Regions from separate parts of the Pseudoalteromonas sp. T1lg10 genome, predicted to be linked through region 2. Evidence: riboswitches for the same ligand, from Rfam matches in the RefSeq annotation. Region 2 holds a riboswitch; the other holds the start of a gene.
What was found. A riboswitch is a leader RNA that binds a small molecule or an ion and turns the genes downstream of it on or off. The one in region 2 is predicted to bind cyclic di-GMP.
Positions count from the first base shown of each region.

Region 1: linked by a shared signal. The riboswitch ahead of C2M17_RS14585 (NEW3 domain-containing protein) and the one ahead of C2M17_RS01155 (Ig-like domain-containing protein) in region 2 are both predicted to bind cyclic di-GMP.

Region 1 covers NZ_PQBV01000051.1:298,131-305,839, forward strand. The annotation lists gene C2M17_RS14585 (NEW3 domain-containing protein) at 1-2,134, opposite strand, end outside; cyclic di-GMP riboswitch class I at 2,223-2,309, opposite strand; gene C2M17_RS14590 (ribonuclease Z) at 2,838-3,803, opposite strand; gene C2M17_RS14595 (DUF3081 domain-containing protein) at 3,882-4,139, shown strand; gene C2M17_RS14600 (AbgT family transporter) at 4,274-5,872, shown strand; gene C2M17_RS14605 (Solitary outer membrane autotransporter beta-barrel domain) at 5,923-6,903, shown strand; gene C2M17_RS14610 (DUF2254 domain-containing protein) at 6,938-7,709, shown strand, end outside.
Region 2 covers NZ_PQBV01000001.1:245,449-253,157, forward strand. The annotation lists gene sdhD (succinate dehydrogenase, hydrophobic membrane anchor protein) at 1-85, opposite strand, end outside; gene sdhC (succinate dehydrogenase, cytochrome b556 subunit) at 76-453, opposite strand; gene C2M17_RS01150 (citrate synthase) at 881-2,167, shown strand; cyclic di-GMP riboswitch class I at 2,686-2,769, shown strand; gene C2M17_RS01155 (Ig-like domain-containing protein) at 2,866-4,680, shown strand; gene C2M17_RS01160 (DUF11 domain-containing protein) at 4,763-6,400, opposite strand; gene C2M17_RS01165 (cysteine desulfurase) at 7,006-7,709, shown strand, end outside.

The DNA of each region.
Region 1 (7,709 bases), on a different contig from region 2:
TGGTGTTTTGCAAGGTCCATTGTGGATTTGCCGATACACAGGCAGCCACTGGCGCTTCAACCACATAAGAAGCCACAGTGCTTGCTTGATAGCGACTATCGCTGGTATTCACACCCTTAATGGTGACATCGTAGAAGCCCTCTGTAGCGGTAGTGCTTGAGGTTACGCTCAAACTAACCGTGGTGCTTTGACCCGGTGCCAGGCTTACGGTTTGCTGTGTGCTATTCCAACCTGATGCGACTTGCGCAGACACGTTATAGTTGCTGCTGCCACACTCGGCACTGTCGTTATTGGTTAACGTGGCACGATAAGATACAGTTTCACCAGCCTCGGCCCACACACTGCTGCTTGATGCCAGCGCAAGGCTTGGCTGGGCCGCAGTACAAGTTTGATGGCCTGAGTAGCTGATATTCACACCCACGCCTGAGCTATCGGCCCACTGCGTGGTAATAGTGACACCGGCTACTGCATCGTTATAGCTCTTACCCGCGACTAAGGCAGCATCATCCTGATCATATATAGAGCTGCCAGGGGTCATATCCATCAAGATACTGCTATTAATATCATCTTCCGATTTATTGTAGTGCATCAAGACCCCTTCGGTAATCGGCTTGCCCGCTAAAAAGCTATCAAAACCAGTGCCTTGGCGGTACTCAAGGTAGTACCACAGAGGCTCGCCCGTGGCGGCATCGGTACCACGGCGTACCTTCAGACCCTTGGCCTGACCACTTGAGACTTGTTCATAAGGCTCCAACTGATAGCTACCACCCGCATTGGCGGTAATAATTTCACCGCGCTCGGCCGTCAACCAACCTAAGCGTTCCTTATTGAACACATTAAAGTGGCCTTCTGACCGGCCCATAATATCTAGGCTGTCACCATAGGTAAGAGCACTGCATAAGTCATTATTAACATCGTTGCCGCAATTGAGTCGTTTGGCATGTCTTAGGCCAAGGCCATGGCCAAGCTCGTGGCCAATAATCTTAAGGTTGAGCTCACCATTGATCCAAGCTTTTGATGGTGAGCCACCGACTGTACCCTGACCTTGCCAACTACAACTGTTATTCTTCGGTAGCATATAAACTAGACGCTTATACTGGCTCAAATCGATACCATTATCTTTGGCCGCCTGCATGGCATACTTATCCATACCTAAATAACTACAGGTGGTGTCAATTGGCATGGTGTAATAACCGCGCACATCACCGCTTAGCCAGGTTTGGCCGTATGAGGCTTCCTTGTAATAGTCGTTAACACGGCCAAACACCATCTCTTCGACTTCTTGGGTTGTCCAAGGCTTAACTGGGTTATCTTGGAAGTTCAGCATTAAGACCAGCACTTTTTGCTCACCTATGGTGCCGGTAAGTGCGGCCTGAGTAGAGGTGCTGGTACTGGAAGTATCACTACCAGCTGCAAGCACTTCTAAACTCGCCTGCTCTTCGCCAAGAACCAAAGCGGTTTGCACATTTTCCTGCTCACCATTGTCAAACTGCCAACCTTTAACGCGCACCTGGGCACCAGATTGCAAAAGTTCAGTGTCGATACTATCAGGCACAAAAAGCTGAACCTTGTTATTAGCGCTTGTTAGGTAGTAGCTTAGGCGGATTTGACCAGCTTGATCTGAGTCTTCATAAACGAATTCCAGTTGACCCACCAGCTCCGCTTGTTGGGCTAGTTTGGCTTCGATATGCGCAGGCATGCCGGTACGCTTGGCGTTTGGCATCACTGTACGCAATGCGGCATTGGCATCAAGCTGTAATAAGGCGTATTGGCTGGCCTGGCGGGCAGTCACTAATTCTTCTAGTTGTTGCTCAAAGGCAGGAGAAAATTTGTCTTTGCCACCCTTGCCGGCGCCCTTGTTAGCACGGCGAAGCTCGCCCATGGTGGCGGCAAGCGCTAGGGTTTGCTGTTCTAATTGATTTTTCTTAGCTTGAGTGTCAGCTTGATTTTGTTTGAATACTTGGCCACGGCCCGTATGCTCATGCTGCATCGCACTCTGTACGCCGTTACCGTTTGCAGCATAAAGGTTATTTGAGGTAAAGCCCAAAGTAGTTGCCAAAAGTCCTAGGCCACAGGCTTTTAAAACAGATGAAGAAAGTTTATTAGGCGTTACGACGCCTTTCGTTATAGTCACTACTAGAACCTCTCAAAGTTTGTACATCACTTCGAAAGCTCCCAGTTTTATGACCAAGTCAATAACCGAGCTCTATCAACGCGCCTCTTTCGGTAATCCAGCTGCCCACTGCCTTAAACAGTTAGGGCCTGTGATTTTGCGTACATTAGTTTCCTAATGTTTGCCGTTTCGAGAGTGCTTTCGAATCTTACTTCATGGACCATTGGGGCCCAAGCGAAGGCGCATTCTAACAAGGTGATTTAAGGATTCTCAATGATAAAATTGATCTTTTTTTGAGCTATTTTTGAAACTTTTTATAAATCAATGGACAAGAAACGAACAAAATTGTAACTGAACAAGGCGTTCAGGATAAAAATGCGGAGAAACAGCTCTTTTTAGATAAAAATATCAATTAATGCCAACTGAACAGCGGATTTAGCTAGATTTTTTATTTTACTTCGGAGCAGATCAAAGCACTATCCATGCTTGCCCAGTTTTAAAGTTGAGCACAAAAGTGCAAGTATACAATTTTCAACCTATTGTATTTCTGTGCTTTATTAATAGATTTGTTCATTTTTTAAACAGTGCGATACTTAGTCTTCCAAAAGACTATAAAATACAGCTAACTAACTATTGGCAAAGCCTTTTTCGAGTATACGCACTATTTTAGAATGATGACTTTCTGAAATTCAGCAAAAGACAAAGTTAGTGAACTCATACTAGGTTATTCCTTGTTAAAGTCACTTTGCACTAGCCTCACTTCGGTGTTTTTCTCCACCGCGACTACCATGCCGTCGGTTGCCAAAAACAAGCGTCCGCAATACACACCTTTAGCCTCATCGGCTATTGCCGACATGCCCTCTCCCGGGCCATATCGGGCACTAAAGTGACTCAGTAACAGCGCCGGTAGCGCCTGCTTTTGCGCATAGGCGCAGATACGCTGCACATCGCTGTGTCCTGTATGGGGGCCCACCTTTTGTAAGTCTGCGGCGAGAAAGGTAGCTTCATGAACCAGCAAATGCACACCGGCAATTACTGGGTCTAAACAACTGGGCGTCTCATTGTCACCACAGATAACAAGCACCCTGGGTTGCCAAGCGAAATAGGTATAGTCATCAGCGCGCAATAGGACGCCGTTATAGCTCACATCCTCACCACGTTGCAGAAGGTTGTAATGGGAGCCGCTGGCTATTTGCTCTGCCCTCAGGCGTTCAATATCCAGTTTGCGCGGAATTTGGGTTTCGATAAATTTAAAGCCCTGGCTTGGCACCCTGTGTTGCAGCGGGCAGCTTTGAACCTTAACCCAACCAAAGGTTTGCCCACTAAGTTCCTCAAAATCTACAAGCTCAAGATTAAAGGGTAAGGTCCATTCGCTCATTGCCATGGCGGCACGGACAAACTCCAGCACCTCTGACGGTGCCACTATTCGCAGTGTCTGGGTACGTCCCGATAAACCTGCCGAAGCAATTAAACCCGGTAAGCCATAGCAATGATCGCCATGCTTATGAGTGATAAACACAGCCTCAAGGTGATATAGCGCCAGCTTGGTTTTTAATATCTGATGCTGGGTTGCCTCGCCACAATCGACCAGATACCAGGGCTTTTGATCGTCACGAAACACCGCATAGCCGGACACATTTCGGCTTTTGCTCGGTGTTCCTGAGCTGCTTCCCAATACTTGAACTTGCACCTGTTTACTCCTATTTTTTGTGCTGTACGCCACATACCCAAAGATTATAACTTGTCCCTTATCGCAAGGATCTAGCTTATGAAAAATGAAATCGACAGTAAAACCCTGCTCCGTGCTTATGAGCGCATTCAGCAACATGGCGAACAAACCGAGCAAGGCAAGTTTTACCAAGGCTTGTACGCCTATTCTGATCTTGATGGCTATACCTTGTACCTGCAAGGCAGCGGCGTACTTTTACGCTTTGGCTTTCATAACACCTATCACCTTGATTATCAAAGTGAGAAGAACAAATCTGACTTTATGAACAAGCTACTGAGCATAGGTAAAGAGCCCTAATTTGCCTGTGCTTGCCATGCTGATTTTCCCCGCTATTCACCGCTTATAGGCGCGAGTTTGCCGAAACACCATGATCCCAAGGGCCATTAATGGTATCTTTGTCCGAATTTGTGACACCAAGGGATAATAAAGGTATGACCAAGGCTGTATCCTCCGCCGTACCGGAACAACAAGAACAACAAAAAGGCTGGTTTAATCGCTTTCTAGCGACCGTCGAGTTTCTCGGTAACCTGCTTCCACACCCCATTACATTATTTGCACTTTTCTGTGTTGCCATAGTGGTGATCAGCGGCATCGCCGACTGGGCCGGACTTAGCGCCATTGACCCTCGCCCAGAAGGCGCCAAAGGCCGCGATCCCGATGGTGTTATCGAGGTAGTGAGCCTGATGAGCGCTGAAGGCCTCAGACGTATTTTCGAAGGCCTGGTTACCAACTTTACCGGCTTTGCCCCTTTAGGTACCGTACTGGTTGCCCTACTCGGCGTGAGCGTTGCCGAGCACTCAGGTATGCTTTCTGCGGCCATGCGTGGCATGGTGATGGGCGCCTCAAAACGTCTGGTTACCTTTATGGTAGTGTTTGCCGCCATTCTTTCTAATACTGCTTCTGAGCTCGGCTACGTGGTACTTATTCCGCTGGCGGCGATGATTTTCCATAGCCTTGGCCGTCACCCCTTAGCCGGTTTGGCTGCCGCCTTTGCCGGTGTATCTGGCGGTTACAGCGCTAACCTGTTACTAGGTACTATTGACCCATTATTGGCCGGTATTACCACACCAGCGGCACAAATGATCGACCCAGATTATCAGGTCGGCGCCGAAGCCAACTACTACTTTATGTTCGTGTCCGTATTCCTAATCGCCATCCTTGGCACCTGGGTGACCGAGAAAATTGTCGAGCCGCGCCTGGGCAAATACGACCCGAGCGAAGCCAGTATCGACCTCGGCGAGAATAAAATTGAGCACCTTAGCCAGCGCGAAAAAAGCGGCCTAAAATGGGCAGGTCTTACCTTCCTGGCCTTGGGTGTATTACTTGCCTTTACCGTTATCCCGGACGACGGCATCTTACGCCATCAAGCCACCGGCGAAATTAAGGGCTCACCCTTCTTAAAAGGCATAGTGGTCATCATCTTTATCACCTTCGCCATTCCGGGCTTTGTCTATGGCCGCGTGGTTGGCACCATGAAGAATGACCGCGATGTCATTGATGCCATGAGCAAGAGCATGAGCTCCATGGGCATGTATATTGTGCTGGTGTTCTTCGCCGCCCAGTTTGTTGCCTTCTTTAAATGGACCAACCTTGGCACCATATTAGCCGTAAACGGCGCAGCCCTGTTACAGGCGCTGAATCTGACCGGCCCCGAGGTGTTCGTGTTCTTTATCCTGATGTGTGCGCTTGTTAACCTTAGCCTGGGCTCTTCATCGGCACAGTGGGCGGTCACCGCACCTATTTTTGTGCCCATGCTGATGCTAATTGGCTATGCGCCGGAGACCATTCAGGCGGCCTACCGTATCGGTGACTCGGTAACCAACCTGATCACCCCTATGATGAGTTATTTCGGCCTGATATTGGCGGTGGCCTGTAAATACAAGAAGGACATGGGCATAGGCACACTGGTCGCGACCATGTTGCCGTACAGCATGATCTTCTTCGTTGGTTGGGTGTGCTTATTCTATCTTTGGGTATTCGTACTGGGTATGCCGGTGGGTCCGGGCTCACCAATCTATTACCAACCTTAATAACATCCTCAGCCGGCCTTAGTTGCCGGCTTTTTGTTAGCTGCTATAGTGTGACTATTCAATTGGTTATTAAGATAACTGTGCGTATTTTCTTCCTTATAACCCTGATTTGCCTGCCCTGTTACAGCATCGCCGGCGCAGCAAAGCTGTTGGAGCAAAACTTCGCCACGGCCATGGTGCTCACCAATGGCGAGTCAGTAAGCCTGGGTTATGGTCATTTCAGTAGTCCGGCGGCACTGTTTGATAACGACTCGCAAAGCGGCAATGAATTACGCCAAGACCTCAATGTGTTTAATGTGCCGTTTGGTATCAAAACCACCAGCCCGGAAATATTCAGTCAATATAACAGTGAGTTGCATCTGCAAGGCAGCTACATAGACCAAAAAAACAGCCTAAATCTTTTTAACCAAGAGCGCGCCGATAGCTTCGAAGAAAGCATCTATGGGTTTGGCGCCAACTGGATATTTGAGCGGCCAATCAGCTCTAAATGGTGGTTCGGTTTTGGCGCTCGTCTGCAGGGTTTTCGTTATTACAACGACTACGACTATAACTCTCAGCTCAGCAGACAGGTATTGGCGCCAGCCCTCGATGGCAGCGTAGTTAACATTAGTGCCAACGCCCTTGTTGCCAGCCCGCATGTAGAGATGATGTATCGCCTACCTCGCCATTGGGGCTACTATGAATATAAAACCAGTTATAGTTATTACTACGGCACCACACTGGTGGAGCCTTCAGCCTTGGGTAAAATAAGGCCGGAAGGCTGGCGTTATCAAAATGGCATTAAGGCGCGTTTCGATACCGCGCATATAGGCCAGTTTACTCAGGCCATCTATATTAAGGCCCATCGCGTCGACCTAGGGGGAGACAGCGCCAGCGCCTTTGCAACTAATCATTTTTATGAATATGGCGTAGGTGTATTACTCGATACCAGCACCTGGTCTTCCTGGTTGGAAAATATCGGCATTGGCCTAAACTATCATCATGGCAGCGCCCTCGAAGGGGGCAGCATTGTGCTGTATTTTAACGAGTAGCTCGCTGACAATAACATAGAATAATGAGGTATTTATGCGCACGCCCCGGAAAATAGCAGATCAATACCGCGCCATTGTCAGCAGCATTGGCTTCTACCCTGCGATTATTATTACCCTCTTTATGTTGTTCGCCATGGTACTGGCCAATATAGAATACCAAGGCTGGGTAATGCGCATAAAGCAGGCCTGGCCGGTGCTCTTTGTTACCGATGTTGATACCGCCAAAACCCTGCTCGGTATCCTCGCCGGCGGCCTGATCTCGCTCACCGTGTTTAGCTTTTCCATGGTTATGGTGGTGTTAAACAATGCCGCCGCTACCTTGTCGCCACGGGTGTTGCCTGGGCTTATCTCCATCAAGGCGCACCAGTATGTGCTCGGCATGTATCTGGGCAGCATAGTCTTTACCCTGCTTACCCTGATGAATATCCACACCGAGGGGGAGACCTTGCAAACTCCGGCTTTAGGCACTTTTTTCGCTTTGGCCATAGGTATTTACAATCTGGTGCTCTTTGTATTCTTTATCCATTCCATTTCACGCTCCATCCAGGTCGACAGCGTACTGAATACCCTGTTTGCGCAAACCAATAAGCAACTGCAAAACCTGATCGCCTACCAAGATCCGAGAATTGCCGCCGCGGTGCCGGATTATTGTGATTGGTATCGACTCAAAAGCCCTCGCGCCGGCTACTTTAAGGGTGTGCATACCCAGCAACTGAGTAAGTTGTTAGCACAACATGAGCTGCGTATGGTGACCGAGGTGGAGCCGGGGTTTTTCTGTGTTGAAGGCTTTCCCTATCTGGCGCTGG
Region 2 (7,709 bases):
AAGCACTGATAACTAGCGCTGTAGCACGAAGAGATACGAAATCCTGAACGCCATTGCGCTTAAGAGATGCTTGATTTAAGACCATAGCCAAACTCCCGCTAAAACAGCAACAATTACCCATAACACTAGGGCTGCTTTAGCCGTCGCGTTACCTGAGTCTAATTCTTTCCACGGGCCCAAATCTTGGACTAAGTGGCGTACACCTGCGATGAAGTGATACGAAAGAACGGTGAGGGTACCCCAGGCGATAAATTTGGCAACAAACCCGGTTAACAGGCTTTTGACAAATTCAAATCCTTCCGGAGAAGATAGAGACTCAGCCCATGCCCAAATCACAAAGGTCAAGGCAAAGAACATTGCTACACCGGTGACGCGGTGAAGAATTGATGCTTTGGCCGTTGCTGGCATAGAGATGGTCGTTAGATCGAGATTTACAGGTCTTTGCTTTTTCACAGTTACTTGCCCATCTTGCTCACATTGAAAAATAGAGCCATCTACATTGTTTTTATAACCATTTATGCATCACTGCATAAATGCGCTCACAGAAATAAACCGTAGACATGCGAAAAATTCACTTTAGGTGTTCGACTTTAAAGCGAATTTCCACTGATTTGTCATAATCGGTTTACTCAAAGACGTTACGGTATTGAACCTCAGACAGTATATAAGTCTGTAGAGGATATTACAATTCTTGTTTAGTCTCGCAGGTTTGCGAATTAGCCATTGGTATAATATTTAATCTGTGAGGAATATTTATTATACCTAGATGCATTAAAATTGACTTTCTACCCCTCTTGTACGTTAGAATGAGCGCAATTTGCTTAACATTAGTATCACGCATAACAGCAGCAGCTTGTTATTCTTATTAGGAGATAAATAGATGGCAGATAAGAAAGCCACAGTTCATATTGATGGACACGACCCTATCGAGCTTCCAATTTATGAAGGCACAGCGGGTCAAGACGTTATCGACGTTCGTACCTTGGGCTCTCACGGTTACTTCACTTACGACCCAGGCTTTATGTCGACTGGCTCTTGTGACTCATCTATCACCTACATCGATGGCGCCAAGGGTGTACTACTACACCGCGGCTACCCTATCGACCAACTAGCCGAAAACTCAAACTACACCGAGCTATGCTACCTACTGTTAAACGGCGAACTGCCAACAGCAGAGCAACTTGAAAAATTCTCAAACTCAATCACATTAAGCACCATGGTCCATGAGAAGGTTGCAGCCTTCTTCCAGGGTTTCCGTGTTGATGCACACCCAATGGCCATGCTGTGTGGTGTAGTTGGTGCTATGTCTTCTTTCTATCACCAGGACCTAGACATTGCCGACCCAATTCAGCGTAAACGCAGCGCCATTCGCCTAGTCGCCAAGCTGCCAACAATCGCAGCCATGGCTTACAAATACACTATTGGTCAGCCTTTCGTTTACCCACGTAACGATCTGAGCTACGCAGAAAACTTCCTACACATGATGTTCTCTGTGCCTTCGGAAGAATACAAGGTAAGCCCAGTGCTAGCGAAAGCTATGGACCGTATCTTTATGCTTCACGCCGACCACGAGCAAAACGCGTCAACGTCGACAGTACGTATCGCCGGCTCTTCAGGCGCTAACCCTTATGCATGTATCGCAGCCGGTATCGCATCACTTTGGGGCCCTGCTCACGGCGGTGCTAACGAAGCTTGCTTGACCATGCTACAAGAAATCGGTTCGGTTGACCGTATCGACGAATACGTTGCTAAAGCGAAAGATAAGAACGACCCGTTCCGTCTAATGGGCTTCGGTCACCGTGTTTACAAGAACTTCGACCCACGTGCCACGGTAATGCGTGAAACCTGTCACGAAGTACTGAAAGAACTTAACATCGAAGATCCACTACTAGACGTAGCTATGCGCCTAGAGCAAATCGCTCTGGAAGACCCATACTTCGTTGAGAAGAAGCTATACCCGAACGTAGACTTCTACTCAGGTATCATTCTTAAGGCTATCGGTATTCCTACCAGCATGTTCACCGTTATCTTTGCCATGGCCCGTACCGTAGGTTGGATCTCACACTGGGATGAAATGCTATCTCAGCCTGGTCACAAGATCAGCCGCCCACGTCAGCTATACAAAGGCGCAACTATGCGTGACTACGTAAGCCAGGATAAGCGTTAAGCGCCCTGCTGTAGGCACTAAGTAGTAAACATCTACTTAACTACGATGAAATCGGCTAAAGAATTCTCTTTAGCCGATTTTGTTTTTTGGGGCTTTTGCAAAGTAAAATGAACGAAAGCTGAAAAAACAAAATTCCTATCTTTAAAATCTTTAAAATCAATATGTTATAGAACCAAAAACTAATTATCACCCCGTTTGGTTCATGGTGAAAATGAAGCCTTACTGAATGTTCTTGTAAATATATAAATTTATTTCGTGCCTATCTAAACTCTATATCTTGATCTAATTTCCTGCCTATCTTTTCAGCATCTAATTGAGTTTCAAAACGTTTTTTCAGCCTTCAAAAATCTAATGAAAAAACATTAAAAATTCTCCCTTAGATTACTTGCTTGAGTTGATCATTTTTTATACCATCCCTCCACGAATCGTATGGAATGTAAACAACAGGCACTTCCTTACTGATATGAGCTTAAAAGCCGTTTTTACTAATTTTACGCTCAAGCATACAGATATTGTTAGCTAGAAAAAGGCAAATTAAGGGAAACCTTGATACGCAAAACGACCGGCCTAAGGACATTGTCTAAGGCAGCGGAGTTGCCGAGGCGATGATATGTCATCTCCCTCTTCCCGTTTTCATGCACGAACACTTTATTCGCTTTGTTGCGCTGTATCGCTGAGCTATTTTGATGTAGGTAAACATGAAACAATCTTCCAATAAGCTAACAGCATTTCTCCCAGCTCTTAACGATGGGGGCAAAACCATTGCCAAATATCTTCTCCCAAGCGTAATGGCTCTATCCGGTGTTGCTTACTCGGCCTCTTCCCTGGCTTCTACAACCGGTGAGCAAAAAACCCTGGTCCTTATGGTTAACTTCCAGGAAAACCCCGCGGAGCAGCCTATGACCAGCGCAGAAGCCCGTGAACTGATGTTCGGTACCATCAATGATTACTACAAGGCGAATTCATACGGACAGCTTTGGTTTACTGGCGAGGTAGGAGGCCTGGTTACCGTGCCCTTGTCTAATCAGGATTGTAATACCTCTTACATCCTCGAAGAGGAAGCCAAAAAACAAGCTCAGGCTAAAGGTATCGACCTCTCAGGCTATACGCGCTTTGTCTATCTCACCACCGGCGATGGCTGTGCTACTGAGGGCTCTGCAACCACGTCCAGTTTACCTTCGAGAGTAATCATAAATGGTGCCAGAGAACCTAGAGTATTAGCCCATGAGCTGGGACATAACCTAGGGCTGCGCCATGCAAATGCTTTGAACTGCACCGATGGAGTACTTGGCGGCAGTTGTCGTACAATTTCTTATGGCGATAGTTATGACACCATGGGTAATGATGATATGGGCTACTTTAGTACCTTCCAAAAGGAGCGTTTAGGTTGGATGACTTCCTCTGTTGCACCGGAAATTAGTGTGGCCGAGCGCACAGGTACCTACTCCCTCGGCGCCTATGAAGAAAACGATGGCCAACCAATTGCTATTAAAATTCCCCGTGGCCCCGATGCCAACGGCAAACAGCGTTGGTTATATGTCGAGTATCGCCAAGCAATCGCCCACGATGATTTTCTCGCTGACCGCTCTTACAGCTTTTTTCGCGATGATGTTACTGCCGGTATTGTCGTGCGCCAGGCAACCGAGGGAGACGCGTACAGTAGTCAGCTACTGCATATGAAGCCCAATTCTTATTATGAGCAACAAACGGGCTATAAAGACTGGGGAGATCCGGCCCTTCCCGTCGGAGGCACCTTTACAGATCCAGAATCTGGCGCAACCATTAGTTTGATAAGCGCACAAGATGGAAAGGCCGAGGTGAGCGTCACCTTTGGTCAAACAAGCTGTGCGGCGCAGACACCTAGCCTATCTGCTACGCCACTTTCCTCCACTGAAGTCAGTGCCGGAGCTCAAGTTAGCTACAAGGTGAGTGTAACCAATCGAGATTCAAATAGCTGTGGCACTTCCACTATTGACGTGCGAGCGCTCTTGCCACAGGGCTGGTATGCCGACAGTGAGCAGGTATCTCTTGCGCCAGGTGAATCTGTAGACGTTACGCTAAGTGTCACCTCGGCTGTAGATGCCGCAGCCAACACCTATCCGTTAACAATTAATGCAAGCAATAGCGACAAGGTAGCAAGCACACAGGTCGCTTACACTGTTATCAGTTCATCGGGTGAATTGCCGATTACACCTGTACTAAAGGCCAATGACGACCAGGTGGCAATCACCAGCCTAAGCTCAGTTATTGTCGACGTTATGGCCAACGATACGCTGTCAGAGCCTGAAACGGTTAGGCTAGTAACGGTAAGCGGAGCCAGCAAAGGCAGTGTCGAATTATTATCGGATGGAACCGTACGCTACACCCCTGGTAAGCGCTTTAAAAACAGCGATAGCTTCAGCTATACCATTAGTGACGGCATCACCAGCGCAACGGCCAATGTTAGTATTGCACTGCAAAAAGGCGATACAGGTGGGGGAGCCACTAAGCCTGGCCGAGGTAAAAATAAATAAGAGAAAAAAAGCCTGGCGAATTTACCGCTAGGCTTTTAAATTGAAACGATTTATCTCCTTAGTTTACATCCCTGCTAGTTATCTATTCCCCCTCTGGACAAATAGGACAGGTTGCAAAAGCAGTATCTTGAACGGGATCACCTGTAACCTTTAACTCGCCCGTTGCGAGCACTGTATCTTTGAAAATTTGACCACTTTCTTCAAAGGCAGTTGGTATATAACTACCATAGTAAGGCTTACATTCATCCTGCTCTAATTCCACCGTACCAAATGGGATAGTCATCTCAGAATCCGCGTATACGTCTCCTTTGTCATCTGTAACAGAGACATTGGCCAAGGTTAGTGGCTGAGCCTCTGTAGTAATATTACAGACTTGCCCAGAAAAACTGACCTTAGCTATGACTCCTGCGTTTGTTTCAACAAAGTTGGACTCACATACTTTCGATACGCTAATCTCACCTGACAAGCTAGGAGGATCACATTCGCTACTCGCAGTATCGGTAACTGTGGATGCGCCAGCTGGTGTGGCCGATGCACTCACCTCTACCATATTGATAAACCCTTCTGGAGAGGTACTCTCAAAAGTTCCACTGTAGTTTGCAGTTTCGCCTTTCGCTAAAGTACCAAGAGCATGTGTTTGACCAGCTTCTAGGTCTGTAACTAGCACATTATACAAGGTGCCCGAACCGTCGTTGGTAACCACACCACTGTACTCATAGACATAACCATCTTCTGCTTCATTTACTTGACCTTGCCCACACTGTTTGGTGATATCTATGCTGCAAAGCTCGAAGTCACGTAACACCCAGTCTTTCAATGTCGCGGTAAACTCACTTGATGAGCGGGTTTCGGCCATAAAACTACTAAAGCAATTATCACCGCCGACCAATTGGGTTAGGTTAATGCCTCCTTCAAAGATGGACTCATAAGGAAACACATTTGGATCCGGGTGGTTTTTAGACTGGTAAGGCCAAGGCGAATTAGTGGGGTCATATGCACCACCCTCGTCATTGGTGATAGCACAAACTAGGTCATCACTTTCAGAACCACAAATAGCAGCGCCTTTATACAATAGCCTTAGGTTTTTGGCGTCACATTCACCCACTGACGGGTTATTGTTTGCCGCCTTGCCACAGGTATCATCCCAGACATCCACTCTGATTTCGGGACTGGCGTTATTAGCCTGTGGAAAGTTGGTGAGTACCAAAACGTCGCCATTGGTATGTTCACCCATAAACGAACCATCTGGATTGGCTTCAATGTGTTTCTTAAAGAACCAGAATCCCATAAAGGCATCACCTTTATTTGAGATCCTGTCGGCACCAAAATAAACAATGGTATCGCCGGCCGCATTGTTATAGGCCGCCGCATAGGCGTTGGTGATCTCATCCTTATCCGGTGAGCTACCCGACTTGTGTCCCCAGTCACTTATATCCTGGATATCTTTACGACCCCCCGTGAATATAGAGTCATCCACGCCACTGGCATTGGGCTCATCATTGACTATGCCGGTGAAAGCATTGGCGTTACCACCGTTATTGAGACCTCCATTGTATAAGGTCTCCCAATCATAAGGAGGGGCCATAGCGTCTTGAACCGCGTTACCCTCCAACTCAAATATTCCGTTATCATGCACTGCATACGCATGTGGGGAACACAAGGAGATCACCGCCCCAATACACAGGGACAGAGCTCCTTGTTTAAGATTTAGCATCTTCATTTGTACACTCCTCTCACATCGTTGACATAAACCCCACTCGTGCAATACCTTTTTACTAGCCTTAAAAATCAGCTATAAAGCGAGCAAGTATGTGGCTCACTGTGTAACGAGTGAGGTTGAGTACCCAAAGAAGCATAAAGCAAGCCAGAACCTAACTTATTGATTTCTATATATTTAAATTATGGCAATTGGGATAAAATAGAGGTAAATGTTACACTTTTGAGGAAGTGGCGAAAATACTCATTTATTTTTCATGCACTTGAAGTACGATCAGACGATCCTATCAAGTGTTACACTCTGTCCACCTAGCTTTGATGCTTGGATGTATGCGAGCTCCTTAATTCTCCTAATTCCCTTAACTGAACCGGCCGACAAACACATTAGCTAGGAGTTTAATTAAGGGCTAAATTCTATTAGAAACGCCGAGAATCTAAGTCAACTATGCGTGATTATGTAAGTCAGGATAATCGCTAAGCAATTGGCCATAATCCCGCATTATATTTGTAATAGGCCAGCTTTATGCTGGCCTTTTTATTTGCCATTTGTATGTAACTCTCTACAATATCGGCCATTGTTTTAGCGCCGCCTTCTTATTCAAAGCCAATATGTTTGATATCGATGCCATTCGTGGCGACTTCCCCGCTCTTATTCACCATCAACAGCAGGGAGTTGTCTATCTCGATTCTGCCGCCACCAGTCAAAAACCCCAGTGCGTGATAGATGCAATCTGTGATTTTTATGAAAATGGCAACGCAAATGTACATCGCGGCGCCCATAGGCTGAGTCAACTTGCTACAAAAAGCTACGAAGAGGCGCGCGAAAAGGCTGCAAAGTTTATCAATTGCCAGGCCAAAGAGCTGGTTTGGACCAAGGGGGCAACCGAGGCCATCAACCTTGTGGCCTATGGCCTGACTCCTCTAATCAGCCAAAATGATGTCATCTTAATAAGCGAGCTTGAACACCACGCTAACATAGTGCCCTGGCAGCAATTAGCCAAACGCAGTGGTGCTAGCTTGCGCGCTATCCCCGTGGACAGCGAAGGGATCATAAATACCGAGTTGGCGCTTGAGCTGATAAATGAATTAAAACCCAAGGTCTTGGCTATCAGCCATGCCTCCAACGCATTAGGTAATATTCAACCTGTGCAAACACTTATCAAAGCGGCTAAAGCACATAACGCCTTCACCTTGGTCGATGGCGCCCAATCCCTGCTGCACTTGCGCCCGGACGTAAAAGCCCTGGACTGTGACTTCTTTGTGTTTTCCGCCCATAAATGTCTAGGCCCCACCGGCCTTGGTGCACTTTATGG